DNA from 2 places in the Salinicoccus sp. RF5 genome. Region 1 is predicted to be linked to the other one. Evidence: riboswitches for the same ligand, from Rfam matches in the RefSeq annotation. Region 1 holds a riboswitch; the other holds the start of a gene.
The links. A riboswitch is a leader RNA that binds a small molecule or an ion and turns the genes downstream of it on or off. The one in region 1 is predicted to bind thiamine pyrophosphate.
Positions count from the first base shown of each region.

Region 1 (7,751 bases):
TACGGCCTGACGAAAGGGCAGACCTCCCCGTCATCCGATAAGGGCTTCGTCACGAAGACGACGCCTGACGGTTCCAAGGAGACGCCGATCCAGCCGATCAAGACGGCCATGGCGAGTGGAGCGACATTCATCGCCCAGAGCGTCAGTTCAGACATCAAGCAGCTGACCGCCATCATCCAGCAGGCGATGGACCACAAGGGCTTCAGCTTCATCAATGTATTCAGTCCGTGTGTCACGTACAATAAGGTGAATACGTACGACTGGTTCAAGGAGAACCTCATACCAGTCGAGGACATTGCCGACTATGACCATACCGATGCACAATCGGCGATGCAGAACATCATGGCGCATGAAGGGATGCTGAAAGGCATCATCTACCATGACGAGGAAGCGAAATCCTATCAGGAGAACATCGACGGCTACCTCGACCAGCCACTGGTCAAGAAGGAAATGACGATCGAAAACGATACATTCGATGAACTGATGGCCGAATTCAGATAGAATGCGGTACGATACACCTGAAGTAAAGAAGCTTCAGGTGTATTTTTTATTTTGCCTGTAAAAAAAGACAGAATTATGTCATAATTGACTTAATACTTCGGTAACCGAAAGAAATGGGTGGAAAGAATTGCTGACAGTCTATAAATACGCTCTGAAATATAAATGGTTCATCGCAGTGGCCCTGTTCTTCATGTTCATCGAACTTGGTGTGGAGCTGCTGCAGCCGTACCTCATCTCGAAGGTGATTGATGACGGCATCGTCGCCCAGGACATCGATACGGTATGGTTCTATTTGGCCGTCATGTTCGCCATCAGCATGGCCGCGTTCATCAGCGGTATCATCAATTCCTATTTTTCGAGCCATGTCGCCAACAGCTTCAGCTATGACTTGAGGACGGCACTGTTCAGGAAGGTCCAGTACTTTACACTGGCCACCCTGTCCAAGTTCCCAACATCCAGCCTGATCACCCGCATGACGCAGGATGTGCTGCAGACGGAGATGCTCCTCTACATGTCATTGCGCATCATACTCCGCGCCCCGCTGCTCGTAGTCGGGTCGCTCATCATGTCGTTCGTCGTCAACCCGACACTCGGGTTCTACCTGTCGTTCCTGACACCGCTGCTGCTGATCTTCCTCATCTTCACTGCCCGCAAGGGCGGGGAGGTCTTCCTGCGCGTGCAGAAGCGTCTGGATAAGATCAACCGCTTCATCCAGCAGAACCTGGAGGCTGTGAGGCTGATCAAGGCGAATGACCGGGAAAAGTTTGAAATCAGCAAGTTCAGTAAAGTGGCCGGCAGGCTCAGGGACGATACGATCTATGCACTCCGGCTGATGGAGTCCATCATGCCGGTCCTATTGCTCGTCATCAACGGTAGCCTGCTTATCGTCCTGTGGATGGCTTCCGACCTGCTGCAGAACAATACCGTCCAGGTCGGGGAAGTCGTCGCAGTCATCAACTATGCCCTGAGGATGCAGGGTGGATTCTCGATGTTTGCCTTCATCATCATCGCATTCAGCCGGTCCAAGGCTTCCAGTGAACGGATGGCGGAAGTCCTGAACACACCGGTCAGTGTGAATGACAACGATGAAATAAAGAAGGTGGATCGGGCGGGGACCGTGAGATTCGAGAATGTGTCCTTCAAATATCCAGGGTCTACACGCTATGTGCTTCGGGATATCACATTCGACATCAAAGAGAATGAAAAATTCGTCATCATGGGTGGTACGGGCTCCGGCAAGAGCACACTGCTCGGCCTCATACCGAAAATGTATGATGTAAAGGAAGGCGATGTCTATGTCAACGACATCAATGTGAAGGACTGGAACGAGGAAGACCTGCGGCAGACCATCGGATATGTGCCGCAGTCCGCAGTCCTCTTCTCCGGCAGCATTTTTGAAAATCTGTTGTGGGGGGACCTTGAAGCCGGCGAATCCGAAATCTTCACCTCGACTCAGAAGGCTCAGATCCACCGCTCGATAGAATCGTTCGACCACCGCTACGATACGCGCGTCGGACAGCGGGGCGTCACACTTTCCGGCGGACAGAAGCAGCGCCTGTCGATCGCACGCGCCCTTGTCAGGAAACCGGGCATCCTCATCCTCGATGACAGCACTTCCGCACTCGACATACGTACGGAATCGGCACTATGGGAGTCCATCAAGGATGAGAATACGACACGCGTCATCGTCACGCAGAAGGTCATTACAGCAAGGATGGCCGACCGCATCCTGCTCCTCGACAATGGGGAGATCAGTGCGCTCGGAAGCCACGAAGAGCTGATGGAACAATCCGAACTCTACCGTTCCATCGTCGAATCCCAAATGGAAGGGGGTCAATTGGATGATTGATTTCATCAGAAGGCCATTCGGGCATGAACCGGTCCTCAAAAAGGAGGAGATCGGCCGAAAGAAAAAGAAGGAGGACCAGCGGGCGAACGACATCATCGGCACCTTGAAGCGGATGTGGCAGTTCATCTCGGAGGAGCGGGCGCTTCTGTACGGCATCATCTTCCTCGTGACACTGACCAGCCTGCTGAGCATCACAGGCCCCTTCCTCGTCGGGTATATCGTGGACAACTACTTCATACCCGGGGAGATGGACGGACTGTCCACCATACTGCTCTTCCTGCTCGTCGTCTATATCCTGCTGTCATCGACGCAGTATACCGCAGCCTTCTTCATGGTGGGGCTGTCCCAGCGGACGGTCTATAAGCTGCGGAGCCGGCTGTTTTCACACATGCAGAAGCTGCCGGTATCATTCTACGACAAGCGGCAGCACGGCGAGCTGATGAGCCGCATGACCAATGACATCGAAACGATTTCACAGACGCTCAATACATCATTCATCCAGTTCACGACAAGCATCGTCACCCTGATCGGTACGATCAGCGTCATGCTTTATCTGAGTCCACTGCTCACACTCCTCACCGTGCTGATCATCCCGGTGCTGATATTCGCTGTCGGCTTCATCACCAGGCGCACCGGACCGCTCTACAAAAAGCGTCAGCGGGCGACCGGTGAACTGAATGGATATATCGAAGAGATGGTATCCGGGCAGGAGATCGTCAAGGTCTTCTCGCAGGAGGAGACGGCGATCCGCAACTTCAATGAAAAGGCGGGAAATCTCAGGGACATCACCTTCTGGGCATTCCTGTACGCCGGCTTCATCCCGAAAGTGATGAACATGCTGAACAATGTCAGCTTCACGATTGTGGCCGGTGCCGGCGGTCTGCTCGTCTTCTATACGGACGGTATCGTCACGATCGGTACCATCGTCGTGTTTGCAGAATATGCACGTCAGTTCACCCGGCCGCTCGCCGATCTTTCCAACCAGTTCAACCAGGTGCTTTCGGCCATCGCCGGAGCGGAGCGCGTATTCGGCATCATCGATTCCGAGCCGGAGAAGGATGAAGGGAAGATCACCGGCAGGACCATAGCGGGTGAGATCGAATTCGATGATGTCTCATTCTCCTATGACCCGACGCAGAAGACCCCGACCATCAGAAACTTGAGCTTCAGGATCGATGCGGGCGAATCGGTCGCCCTGATCGGTGCGACCGGTGCCGGCAAGACGACCGTCATGCAGCTGCTGGCCAGGTTCTATGAAACGGATTCCGGGGAGGTCCGGATCGATGGGGAGAACATCCTCGACTACAGCCGTTCGACCGTCCGTTCGCAGACGGCGTTCGTCCTGCAGGATCCCTACCTGTTCGAATCGACGATCCGCGAGAACATCCGCTACGGCAAACTTGATGCGACGGATGAGGAAGTGGTCGAGGCGGCGAAGCTTGCCAACGCCCACGACTTCATCGTTGCACTGGAAGAGGGCTATGACACGGTTCTGGAAGCCGACGAAGGCTTCATCTCCCAGGGGCAGAAGCAGCTGATATCAATCGCCCGCGCCCTGATCACGGATCCGGCGATACTGCTCCTGGACGAGGCGACGAGCAGCATCGATACGGTGACGGAGCTTAAGATTCAGGAGGCGCTCGAGCGGCTGATGAAGGACCGGACAAGCATCATCATCGCCCATAGGCTGAATACGATAAAGGCCGTGGATCGCATCTTCGTCATGGAGCTCGGTGAACTGGTCGAAAGCGGTTCTGAAGAGGAACTCGTCAGACAGCGCGGCCGCTATTATCAGATGGTCGACGACAATAAATGACTTCACAAAATTCAGAAAGTGTACTATGATGGAGCCAACCGAATAAATAACCACCACTAGGGGTGTCCGCAAGGACTGAGAATTACCCTTATCACCTGATCTAGATCATACTAGCGTAGGGAAGTGGCATATTTTACATATAATATGCACACCACTCCGCTAGTGGTGTGTTTTTAGTTTGGAATATATTATATGGAGGCTTTTATAATGGTAAAAAGAAAAGGGCTGACCTTGACCGATGTGCTGATCACGGTCGTCATCGCCCTCGTATTCTCGTTCGTCTATTCGATATGGGGCGGCGTCTATACGGCGCTTGAACCGCTTGGATTGCATCTGAACCAGCTGCTTTACGGCATGTGGTTCATCGCAGCAGTGGTCGCCTATCTCGTCATAAGGAAGCCCGGCGTGGCGCTGATTGCGGAATTTGCTGCGGCATCCGGAGAAACGATCGTCATGCTGCAGTTCGATGTCATGCTGATCGTATATGGGCTCATCCAGGGCCTTGCATGCGAAATCATATTCGCCCTCGTGAAATACAAAAGCACATCCCTTATGGTGGCGGTCACAGCCGGCATTTCGGCTGCACTTGCGACATTCCCGCTCGACTGGTACTACGGCTACCTCGGCCAGCTTGAGACATGGAATCTGCTGCTGATGTTCGGCTTCCGAGTGCTGAGTGGTGCACTCATCGCCGGCTGGCTCGCGCACCTGTTGTATCGTGCACTGAAGGAGACAGGTGTACTGAAACTCGTCGGCAATAAACATGCTGCTGAAGAAGGACTTTGACCATGTGCATCGAAGTGGAAAAGCTGCGTCTGAAGTTTCCGGAATCGGAGTCACCCCTCTTCACCGGCCTCGACCTGAAGATAGGTAAAGGTGAGAAGGTGCTCATCGTGGGGCCGAGCGGCTCCGGCAAGAGCACGTTGCTCAATGTGCTCGGAGGGCTCATACCGGATACGATCACGATACCGATGAAGGCCGATAGACTTGAACTGCCCGAATCCAGTGCGTACGCCTTCCAGGACCCGGATTCCCAGTTCACGATGCCGACGGTTGCTGAGGAACTCGCCTTTGTACTCGAGAACAGACAGGTGGCAAAGGAAGAGATGAAGCCCCTGTTCATGGAGGCGCTCGACATGGTCGGACTTGATGTGGCGCCTGAGCGTGCCATACAGACACTCTCCGGAGGAATGAAGCAGAAGCTCGCCATCGCCTCGGCACTGCTCCAGCAGGCGGACACATTGTTCCTCGATGAGCCGACAAGCATGTTGGACGGCATATCGGCGTGCCATCTCTGGGACACCGTCAGGGCGATGTGGGATGAGCTGACGGTCGTCATCATCGAACATCGTGTCGAAGCACTATGGCACAGGGTCGACCGGGTGATACTGATGGATGACACGGGCGGAATCGCATGTTCTGCATCTCCTGCGGAGATGTTGGAGGTGCACCGCCGGCTGCTTGACCAATATGGCGTATGGCATCCACATTCTTGGGATGCGGCCCCGCGCCTCCCTAAAATTGCGCCTCAATCGAGTACATTGATGGAAGCAAAAAATCTCTCCATCAAGAGAGGAGGCAGGCACCTTCTGACGGTAGACATCCTGAGGATCGGAAAAGGCGAGTGGATCACACTTGAAGGGGATAATGGGTCGGGCAAGTCGAGCCTGCTGCTCGCGTTGATGAAGCTCATCCCTTCGGGAGGAAAGGTGCTTTTTGGAGGCGACCGGATCGGACGGACGCGCCATCTCCGCGGCAGGGTCTATCCGGTCTTCCAGAATCCGGAACTTCAGTTCATTACAAATCGTGTGTTCGATGAAGTATTCATCAATCTGGAGATGCACCATGATGACAGGACGGCACGCCGGGAAACCGGCGCGCTGCTTCAACGCTTCGGACTTTCGCATGTGGCGCATCTGCATCCGCTCGAAATATCCACCGGGCAGAAGCGTCGCCTGAGTGTTGCAACGGCAGCAGGCGGGGTACCGGAAGTCCTCATTTTCGATGAACCGACTTTCGGTCTGGATCAGCATCATGCCTTCAATCTGCTCATAATGATCCACGAACTGGTGAAGCGGGGGACGAGCGTCATCATGATCACCCACGATGCGGAGATCATGAAGCGTTATCCCTCGAGACGCCTCAAGATTGAAGCCGGACGACTTGTGGAAAGGGGGGATGGATATGCCTGAAGCGGTGAAGCGGTACAGCACATTCGCCGACCAGGTCAATCCCCTCGTCAAGATCCTTGTGGCCATCGCGCTGTTCCTGACCGTCATCCTCATCCATAACCCGAACCACCTTTTCCATCTGGCGGTCATTATGTTCATTCTGCTTTTCATATTGAGTGGTGTGAAGTACATCTATATTGCACTCCTGACGGGCGTCATCCTGTTTTTCGGCTTCATTTCAAGCCTGTATATGATTTTCTACGGCGAAGGGACGACGACGATCTTCCGGTTCGGCATCATCCATGTCACCGAAGAAAGTGCGGTACGCGGCATCCACATCATGATGCGCGGCATCACACTGTCCTTCTTCGGTGCACTCATCGTCTTCACCACGCGGATCACCGATGTCTTCTACAGCCTGATGCAGCAGGGGAGGCTGAAGCCGAAATATGCCTATTCGTTCATGGCTGCAGTCCGTATGGTCCCGATCATTGCCGGTGAATACATGGCACTCAGACGGGCGCGCAAAGTGAGGCGGGCGCTGATCCACCGCAAGTACATTACTGGACTGAAGGGCTTCATATCAGCGATTGTCACACTCCTCAGCCAGAGCATCAGACGTGCCTGGCGCCTTGGGGTCGCCATGGAATCGAAAGGATTTGACGACGGACCGAGGACCTACTACCACCGCACCACTTATTCCATCCATGACCTTCACTTCGTCCTGCTCATCGTATCCGGTGTCATCATCTCCGCTTTCCTTGGGGAGTGGTTCAGCCCATTTGACACTGTGGATGCGAGATGAAATCCGGGGGTCGAATAGTTTTGAAATATGGGAGAAAAACATATATACTGATAGGAGATTTCAACAGCCGCATCAGATTGCGGACGATGGATGAAAATATAGTGGATCATCCGGTGGATGGTTTTAAAATAGGGAAAAGGTGGCAGTACAATGTATACGAAAGATGATATTGTGAAAGAAGCGAAGGAACTCGGCAACATGATCGCCCAGACGGAACAGGTGGACTTCTTCAAGAAGGCCGAAGCCAAGATCCATGAAAACAAGGATGTCAGGGAAAAGATGGCAAGCCTGAAAAGTCTGCAGAAGCAGGCGGTCAACTTCCAGAACTACGGCAAGGAACGCGCCTATCAGATGACGGAAGAGAAAATAAAGAAAGTCGAGGCGGAACTCGACGAAATGCCGATCGTCAACCAGTTCAAGGAATCCCAGGGTCAGGTCAACGAACTGCTCCAGATGGTCTCCCATGCCATCAGCCAGACGGTGACGAATGACATCATCACGTCCACGGGCGGAGATCTGCTCCAGGGGGAAACCGGTGCGGCGATGAGGAACATGCCGAACCAAGAAGATAAATAAATATTTAATTTAAGGGCTGCGCATCCGTATAGG
Region 1 covers NZ_JAJGRC010000001.1:595,389-603,139, reverse strand. Annotated here, with positions in the region: gene LLU09_RS03280 (2-oxoacid:ferredoxin oxidoreductase subunit beta) at 1-501, shown strand, start outside; gene LLU09_RS03275 (ABC transporter ATP-binding protein) at 629-2,350, shown strand; gene LLU09_RS03270 (ABC transporter ATP-binding protein) at 2,343-4,166, shown strand; TPP riboswitch at 4,215-4,305, shown strand; gene LLU09_RS03265 (ECF transporter S component) at 4,374-4,952, shown strand; gene LLU09_RS03260 (ABC transporter ATP-binding protein) at 4,955-6,358, shown strand; gene LLU09_RS03255 (energy-coupling factor transporter transmembrane component T family protein) at 6,351-7,142, shown strand; gene LLU09_RS03250 (YlbF/YmcA family competence regulator) at 7,293-7,718, shown strand.

Region 2 (7,751 bases), 250 kb from region 1:
TGTCCTTGGCATATTGTAAAGCGACGGATTTCGTCATCAGATTCACGGCGCCTTTGGACGCGTTGTACGCGAATGCTGTCGGCTCGCCGACACTGCCGAGGATGGAGGCTGTATTGATGATTGCACCGCCGCCCACCTTCTGCATTTCAGGGATCGCGTATTTTGAACCGAAGAATACACTGTCCTGATTGACTTTGATTACCTTATTGTAGTCTTCATAGGAAAGCTTGTGCGTCTCGCCCTGAACACCGATTCCGGCATTGTTGAACATGACATCCAGTCGTCCAAACTTTTCAACGGCGAGAGCAACGACGTTTTTGACATCCTCTTCAACGGAGACATCCACTTTCTCAAACAGGATATCCCCATATTGTTTGAGGCTCTCTTCTGCTTTCTTACCAGACTCTTCATTGTAATCAGCCACAATGACTTTCGCGCCTTTATCCAGGAACGCCTTCGCTGTAGCTAAACCAATACCTGATCCGCCACCTGTTACAATCGCAACTTTATCCTTAAGTTCCAAAATCATTTCCCCTTTCGATGACTCCATCTGATTCACTATACATATACCTCAGCCAGAGATGACTGAAACACGATAAGTGTGTCTAAATTAAGGCAGTTGGACCTTTCAATTGTCATTCACCCGAACACTCAGTGACAGTTAACCCTCCAACCGCCCCCATCTAGAACAGCTGCATGGACAGATAGATGACGAATGTCACGGTGATGCTGCTGAGTACCGTGGAATAAAGGACCACCTGGGCATGGAGTTCCGGTTCGACATCGTATTCGAGTGCAAGCGTCGCAGTATTCCTCGAGGTCGGGAACGCGCTCGCAATGAACAGCGACTGGGCGATGACGCCTTCGATGCCGAGCATGAATATGATGGCCAGGGCGACGGCGGGCCCGATGACCAGCCGCCCGAGTGCACTCCAGGCGATGACCTTGTGGAAGGAACGGATCTCAATCTGTGCGAGCTGCATCCCGAGCAGGAGCAGCGCGAGGGCGGCGAACCCGCCGGCGAGCTGCTCGACAGGCACGCTGATGAAACTCGGCAGTTCGACGTCAATTGCCTGCAGGATGAACGCGGCCGCCAGTGCATAGATGATCGGCAGCCGGAGCAGTTCCCGGAAGAGTTCCACGACGGATTTCGCATTGGACCGCAGATTGTACAGGCCATATGTGAACGTCAGCAGATTCTGGACGACGAGTACGATGATCTGCACAGATACACCCACCGGGTTGGCACTGAATACGAGATGGCTGACGGGCAGCCCGTAGTTGCCGGAGTTCATCAGAGAGACACTGTTCTTGAGCGCGGTCCGCTCCCCTCCGCGAAGGCCGAGCCCCCGGGCCAGCAGTTCACCGACCACCATCATTGCAGTAATGAACAGTACCAGATACAATGCGAGCTGTCCCAGCAGTTCAAAGTCGATGTCCGCTTCATATATGTTCAGGAATACCGCGGCCGGCAGGAAACAGTAGGTGACAAGATTCGCGATCGGACGCAGACGGAATTCGAACTTCTTCTGGAGGATGACACCGACGCCGAGCAGAATCAGGATCGGCAGTATGACATCCAGAAATACAAGGGAGATATATGCCATATCCTCCCTCCTTTCTACTCTCACCCCTATATTCTACCACTTTGCGCAGGGCCCGCTCCAAAGCACTGCCTCTTCAAGCGCTTCCACTTCAGAATATACATCCCGGGACTGATTCCTCTGACGCTCTCCATACCGCTTTACACGCCAGGCCCCAATCCACTATCATGGTAACTGTAATGAAAAACTGCATACCGATGCACTGGGGGCGCCTTAGGCTGAGACGGAGATACCGGACCCTTACCACCCGATCTGGATAACACCAGCGTGGGGAAGTGCAGCATTGTATGTCCGCACCACTCCATACATCCGCTGCATTCCCTCGGGAGTGCAGCTTTTTCATTTCAATAAAAGTCATTGGAGGCATGATTATGGTACAGGAATGCGGAACAGAACGGATTGCAGGCTGCCAGTTCAACTTGAGTGTGATGAGCGATGATTTCGCGGAAGTGATCCTCGGTGCACTGGATCAGGTCGACACATCGAAAGTGTGGAAGGAGACGGATGACGTCTCGACATGTGTGCGGGGTCGGATCGAGCATGTATTCGATGTCGTCCAGGGAATCTATCTTGAGGCAGCCAAGACGGGGAAACATGTCGAGATGAGCGGAACGTTCTCCATCGGCTGTCCGGGTGATTCTTCAGGGGATGCCTACGTGGAGGCATCCCCGGAGCGGTTGAATGCACCTTCAAAAGACATCCAGCAGAAGGCGGGATGCAAGTTCGCCCTCTATCCGATGAATACGACCAACTACATGGATGTAATCTACGAACAGATCGACTTGTCGAAGGAAGCCGGCGTCACGGTGAGCCCAGCCCATTACGCCACGCGGCTCGACGGGACGGTGCCGGACATCTTCAGCGCCATGGAGTCATCGTTTACAAAAGTACAGGAAGCGGGAAGCCACACGACGATGACATTCACGATTTCAGCAAACAGCCCGTCGAACAGCTAGGACGATATGAAGAGGGGAACCCGGCCGGGTTCCCCTTTTTCTGTATCAGATGATCAGCATGTCGTTATCGTCGAATTCCCAGTCCGCGCCATATGCCACTTCCCAGTAGTGGCCGTCTGGATCGGTGAAGTAGCCGCTATAGCCGCCCCAGTCCGTCGGGGCCGCTTCCTTCACAACCGTCCCTCCGATTCTGCCGGCAGTCTTGAGAACCTGGTCCACTTCCGATTCGGACTTCGCATTATAGGCGAGCGTCAAACCATTGAATCCGCCATCAGGCACCGGCTGTCCGGTCTCCTCCGCCAGTTTTTCCAACGGATAGAGTGAGAGCTTCGAACCCTTCATTCTGAAAAATACGATTTCCAGTGCTTCTTCACTGCCAACAAGAGATGCTTCAAATCCAAGCTTGCGGTAAAAGTCGACTGCAGTTGACATATCCTTTACACCGAGTGTAATCAGATTGATCCTGTCCATGGCAATTCCCCTTTGCGAATAGGATGCGTGAGTCCGGAGCATTTTTACACTTCCAATATACCATAAAATGAAACGCGGCGTGTCCTCCGCTTTGCAGCCTGTCTGCTATAATGGATGATCAGATATTTCGACAGAGGTGAAGATGCATGCAAGATCCTGTAAATGAATTTCCTTCAAAGAACAAATCCTGGTGGACCTACCCCATCCTGCTGCTCTGTGTGATCATCTGGGGCAGCAACTTCATCATCGGAAAGGTGCTTGTCGACCACTTCGACCCCTACAGCATCACCGTCATCCGCCTCATTGCCATCAACCTTTTCCTGTGGCTGTTTGCTTCCCGGCACTTCCACATGCCCATGGTCCCCCTCAAAGTGTGGCTGGTGATCATATCTTCAGGCATCATTGGCATTGCTGTGAACCAGTATACGTTCTTCCTCGGACTCGTAACCGCAAGTCCGGTGACTTCGGCACTGATACTCGCGGTCGCCCCTATCATGACAGCCATCCTGACCATCCCAGTCTTCGGGGAACGCAGAGGATTGAAATTCTGGCTGGGTGCACTCCTCGCCTTCGCCGGCGTCTCCCTCAGCACTTTCGACGGCAGTGCCCTCACTTTCGGACTCGGGGAAGGCATCATAGTAATCACCATGCTGACATTCGCCATATTCATGATCCTCATCCAATGGCTGTCACAGCATATCAATGCCATACAGCTTACACTGCTCTCCAACTTCTCAGGTCTGCTGTTCCTTCTTCCATTCCTCCCGGAAGCAGATTATGGCAGACTCGCTTCATCCACCTGGCCGATGTGGCTCCTCCTCATGCTGAGCGGCATCATCGTCCACGGAATCAGCAATATGATCTGGAACCGTGAGATGCCGAAAGTCGGCGCAGCGAATGCCTCGCTGCTCATGAACATGGAACCGTTCGTTGCGATGCTCGGGACTGCCCTCGTCCTCGGCAGCAGTGTGCTTGTGACGGAAGTCATCGGAGCCATCCTGATCATCGGCGGCGTAACCCTTTCAATACACAGGAGACGCAGGAGTAAGACTACGGTGCTCTATGATTGAGGGAAGCCCCGCTGCATGATGTTTCACGCGCCGCCCAAACGGGAAAGAACGACAGTGGATAACCAGTAATGATACAAATACAAGGAGGCAATCACATTGGCACTTAAAATTGAGACACCACTGACAGTGAATGCATATATAAATGGCGAAATAGTCGAAGCACAGGAACACGCACCCCGTGAGAATCCAGCGAAACCGGACGAGACGGCAGGCTATTGGCCGAAAAATACAGTCGAAGAGGCGAAGCAGGCGATCGATTCTGCAGATGAAGCCTTCAAATCCTGGAAACATTCAGAGATGAGGGATCGCATAGAACGCATGCAGAAAGGGATCCAGAAGATAAAGGACAACCAGGATGGCCTCGCCAAACTGCTTTCCAAAGAGCACGGCAAGCCGATTTATGATGCGCAAGGTGAATTGACGGTTTCCCTCATGTTCATGGAGTATGCAGTGGAGAACGCAGAACGCGTCTACAAGGAAGAAGTCAATGAAGACGAGCGCGGCAAGAACATCCTGCGCCATGACCCAATCGGTGTAGTATCCGCCATCAGTCCATGGAACTATCCATTGGCACTCTCCACCGAGAAGATTGCCCCGGCACTGCTTGCCGGCAATACGATGGTGATGAAGCCGAGCCCGATGGCGCCGCTTACTGTGACGCTTGTGACACAGATGGTCGCAGAAGAATTCCCTGAAGGCGTGCTGAACATCGTCAATGGGGATGCAGACATCGGTATTGAGCTTACTTCAAACGACAAGGTACGCAAAATCGCCTTCACCGGCGGTACGAATACAGGTCGCCACATCATGAAGGCGGCAGCAGACACGATCAAGAACGTCACGCTCGAACTCGGCGGCAACGACCCTGCCATCTTCCTCGACGACTTCGATGTGAATGATGAAGCAGCCATGCGCCGTGTCGTCATTTCGAACTTCCTCACAGGCGGGCAGATCTGCATGATTGCAAAACGCATGTATGTGCATGAATCCATCTACGACCAGTTCGTCGAGAAGTATATGGAAGCCGCAGAAAAATGGCTGCGCATCGGTGATCCGACACTCGAAGAGACGACGGTCGGCCCGGTCAACAACAAGGCACAGCTCGAATTCGTCCAGGAGCTCATCGAGGACTCCAGAAAGAACGGCTACGACATCAGGGAAGTCGGCAACGTTGCAGATGAAGAATTCTTCAACAACGGCTACTTCATGTATCCGACGGTCGTACTCGGTGCCGACTACGATGCACGCATCGTGGCTGAGGAACAGTTCGGACCGGCAGTGCCGATCCTGAAATTCAAGGATGACGACCATGCAGTCGAACTCGCAAACGACAGTGAACTTGGACTGACAAGTTCCGTCTGGGGCGAGGAAGCGCACGCAATCGAGATCGCGAAGCGCATCGAAGCCGGTGTGACGATGGTCAACACCGCAGCGATCCAGGGACTCGACATCCGTTATCCATTCGGTGGTGTCAAGCAGTCCGGCATCGGCCGCGAATACGGCGAAGAAGGCATGCTCGAATATGTGGACTCCCACTCCATCAACATTCCGAAGACGAAGGACCTTCCGCATATTCCACAATAAATCCATCATATCCAGGTGACCATTCCAGGTTGCCTGGATTTTTATTTTATTCTACATAAAAAAATCCCCTGTGAACGGGGGACAATCCGTCCAAAGGGGCAGACAACGCATCAGGGTGCATTGAAACCAGTTGATATTTGCAAGGGATCTTGGGGGGCATCAGATATCCGGAGGTGGATCTGATGCTGATTCCATCATATCAACGGAATGTTGATATCCTTTTAAGGAAAAGTAAAGATTCTGTTTAGATGAATGCCCTCTACTTCACGACCCCCATCAGGAAGCCGTCATAACCCTTCTGTCCGACGGTCTGTATGGCCGTCGATTCGATGCGTCCGTCGTGTTCCAGCATATCGAACATCTGACGGATGTATGGGATTGACTGTGTTTCAGTATCGTCGATGATCCGCCCACGCCGGACCACATTGTCGACGATGATGACGCTGCCCTTGTGGGAGAACTTGAGCGCCCATTTGAGGTACTCCACATTGTTCTCCTTATCGGCATCGATGAAGATGAGGTCGAAACGCGCATATCCACGTTCCATCAGCTTCGGCAGCCGATCCAGCGCCTCCCCCTCAATGACATCCACAGGTGCCGCAAGCGCCGCTGAAGCGATGTTCCGCCGCGCCACTTCCGCATGATTCGGATCCGCTTCAATCGTCGCCATGCGCCCGTCCTCCGGCAGCGCACGGGCAAGCCATACGGTACTGAACCCGCCGAGAGTGCCGATTTCAAGGATGGATTCGGCATCCACCATCTTCGCCATCAGATACAGCATCTTGCCATGTGCCTTCGACACTTCGATCTGCCGCATGCCGGCATCATCGGTCTCTTTCAGTATGTGATCCATAGTGTCGTCCGTCGTCTTGAGCTTCTTTTCGAAATATTCATCGACTGCTTTCCATGTCTCTTCCATTTTCCGAGCCTCCATCATTTCATTTTTCCCCATTTACCCGTGCAGACGGGTACAGGAAACTCGAAATTTTCCCACTGAATCAATTTTTTTCAGGATTCATCATGTAAAGTGCCGGTATGAGGCCGAGTGCAAGCACGCCGCCGGAAATCGACAGGAAGCCGAAGCCCGCCCCAGCAGCGACGACACCCGACATCGCGCCGCCGGCAGCTCCGGAGAGTGCGATCAGCACATCCACCGTCCCCTGCGTCTTCGCGCGGGAGTGCGGTGCCGTCGCATCGACGAGGATCGTCGTACCGCTGATCAGTCCAAGGTTCCATCCGACACCGAGCAGTGTCAGCGAGATGGCCATCATGGCAAACGACTCTCCCGGCGCCGCCGCTGCAATGATGCCTGAGATCAGCAGGATGATGGCCGCCGCAATCGTCATCGCCACCCGGCCGATCTTGTCGACCAGTATGCCGGTGAAGAGCGACGGCAGATACATGCCTGCAATATGGAAACCGATGACCATGCCGATGGCACCGAGGTCGTGGCCGTGGTGTCCCATATGTACAGGCGTCATCGTCATCACCGCAACCATGACGATCTGCGTCACGACCATGATGAGGGCGGCAAGCATGATGCCGCGATGATCGTTCTCCGTCCGCTCCGTCGCGTCGAATGTCCCGGCCCTTTGCCGTTCCGCTTCAAGCACCTGGGCCACTTTGAATGGGTCCGGACGCAGGAAGAAGGTCAGGATCAGACCCGCCGTGACGAACGCCACGCCCGCAAGGATGAACGGCCCTGCGAGTTCCGGTACATTGATCATCCGGGCAAAATCACCCATGACTTCAACGAGGTTCGGCCCCGCCACGGCCCCAAGCGTCGTACTGACCATGGCGATGCTGACGGAAGTCGCCCGCTGGTGCTTCTCAGCCAGGTCCGTCCCTGCAGAGCGTGCCTGCAGGTTCGTCGCCGTCCCCGCACCATAGATGAAGAACGAGATGAACAGGAGCAGCGGGCTCTCGATGATCGCAGCCAGAACGACACCCGCCGCCCCAAGCCCGCCGGCCATGAATCCTGCCGCAAGGCCCGTCCGGCGTCCCATCCGCTGTGACAACCGTCCGACGAGGAAGGCAGCCAGTGCCGATCCGAGCGTAAACAGGCC
Region 2 covers NZ_JAJGRC010000001.1:842,697-850,447, forward strand. Annotated here, with positions in the region: gene LLU09_RS04445 (SDR family NAD(P)-dependent oxidoreductase) at 1-523, opposite strand, end outside; gene LLU09_RS04450 (AEC family transporter) at 684-1,607, opposite strand; TPP riboswitch at 1,799-1,895, shown strand; gene LLU09_RS04455 (Ykof family thiamine-binding protein) at 1,976-2,560, shown strand; gene LLU09_RS04460 (VOC family protein) at 2,606-3,031, opposite strand; gene LLU09_RS04465 (DMT family transporter) at 3,178-4,101, shown strand; gene LLU09_RS04470 (aldehyde dehydrogenase family protein) at 4,198-5,685, shown strand; gene LLU09_RS04475 (O-methyltransferase) at 5,945-6,604, opposite strand; gene LLU09_RS04480 (MFS transporter) at 6,684-7,751, opposite strand, start outside.
Region 2: linked by a shared signal. The riboswitch ahead of LLU09_RS04455 (Ykof family thiamine-binding protein) and the one ahead of LLU09_RS03265 (ECF transporter S component) in region 1 are both predicted to bind thiamine pyrophosphate.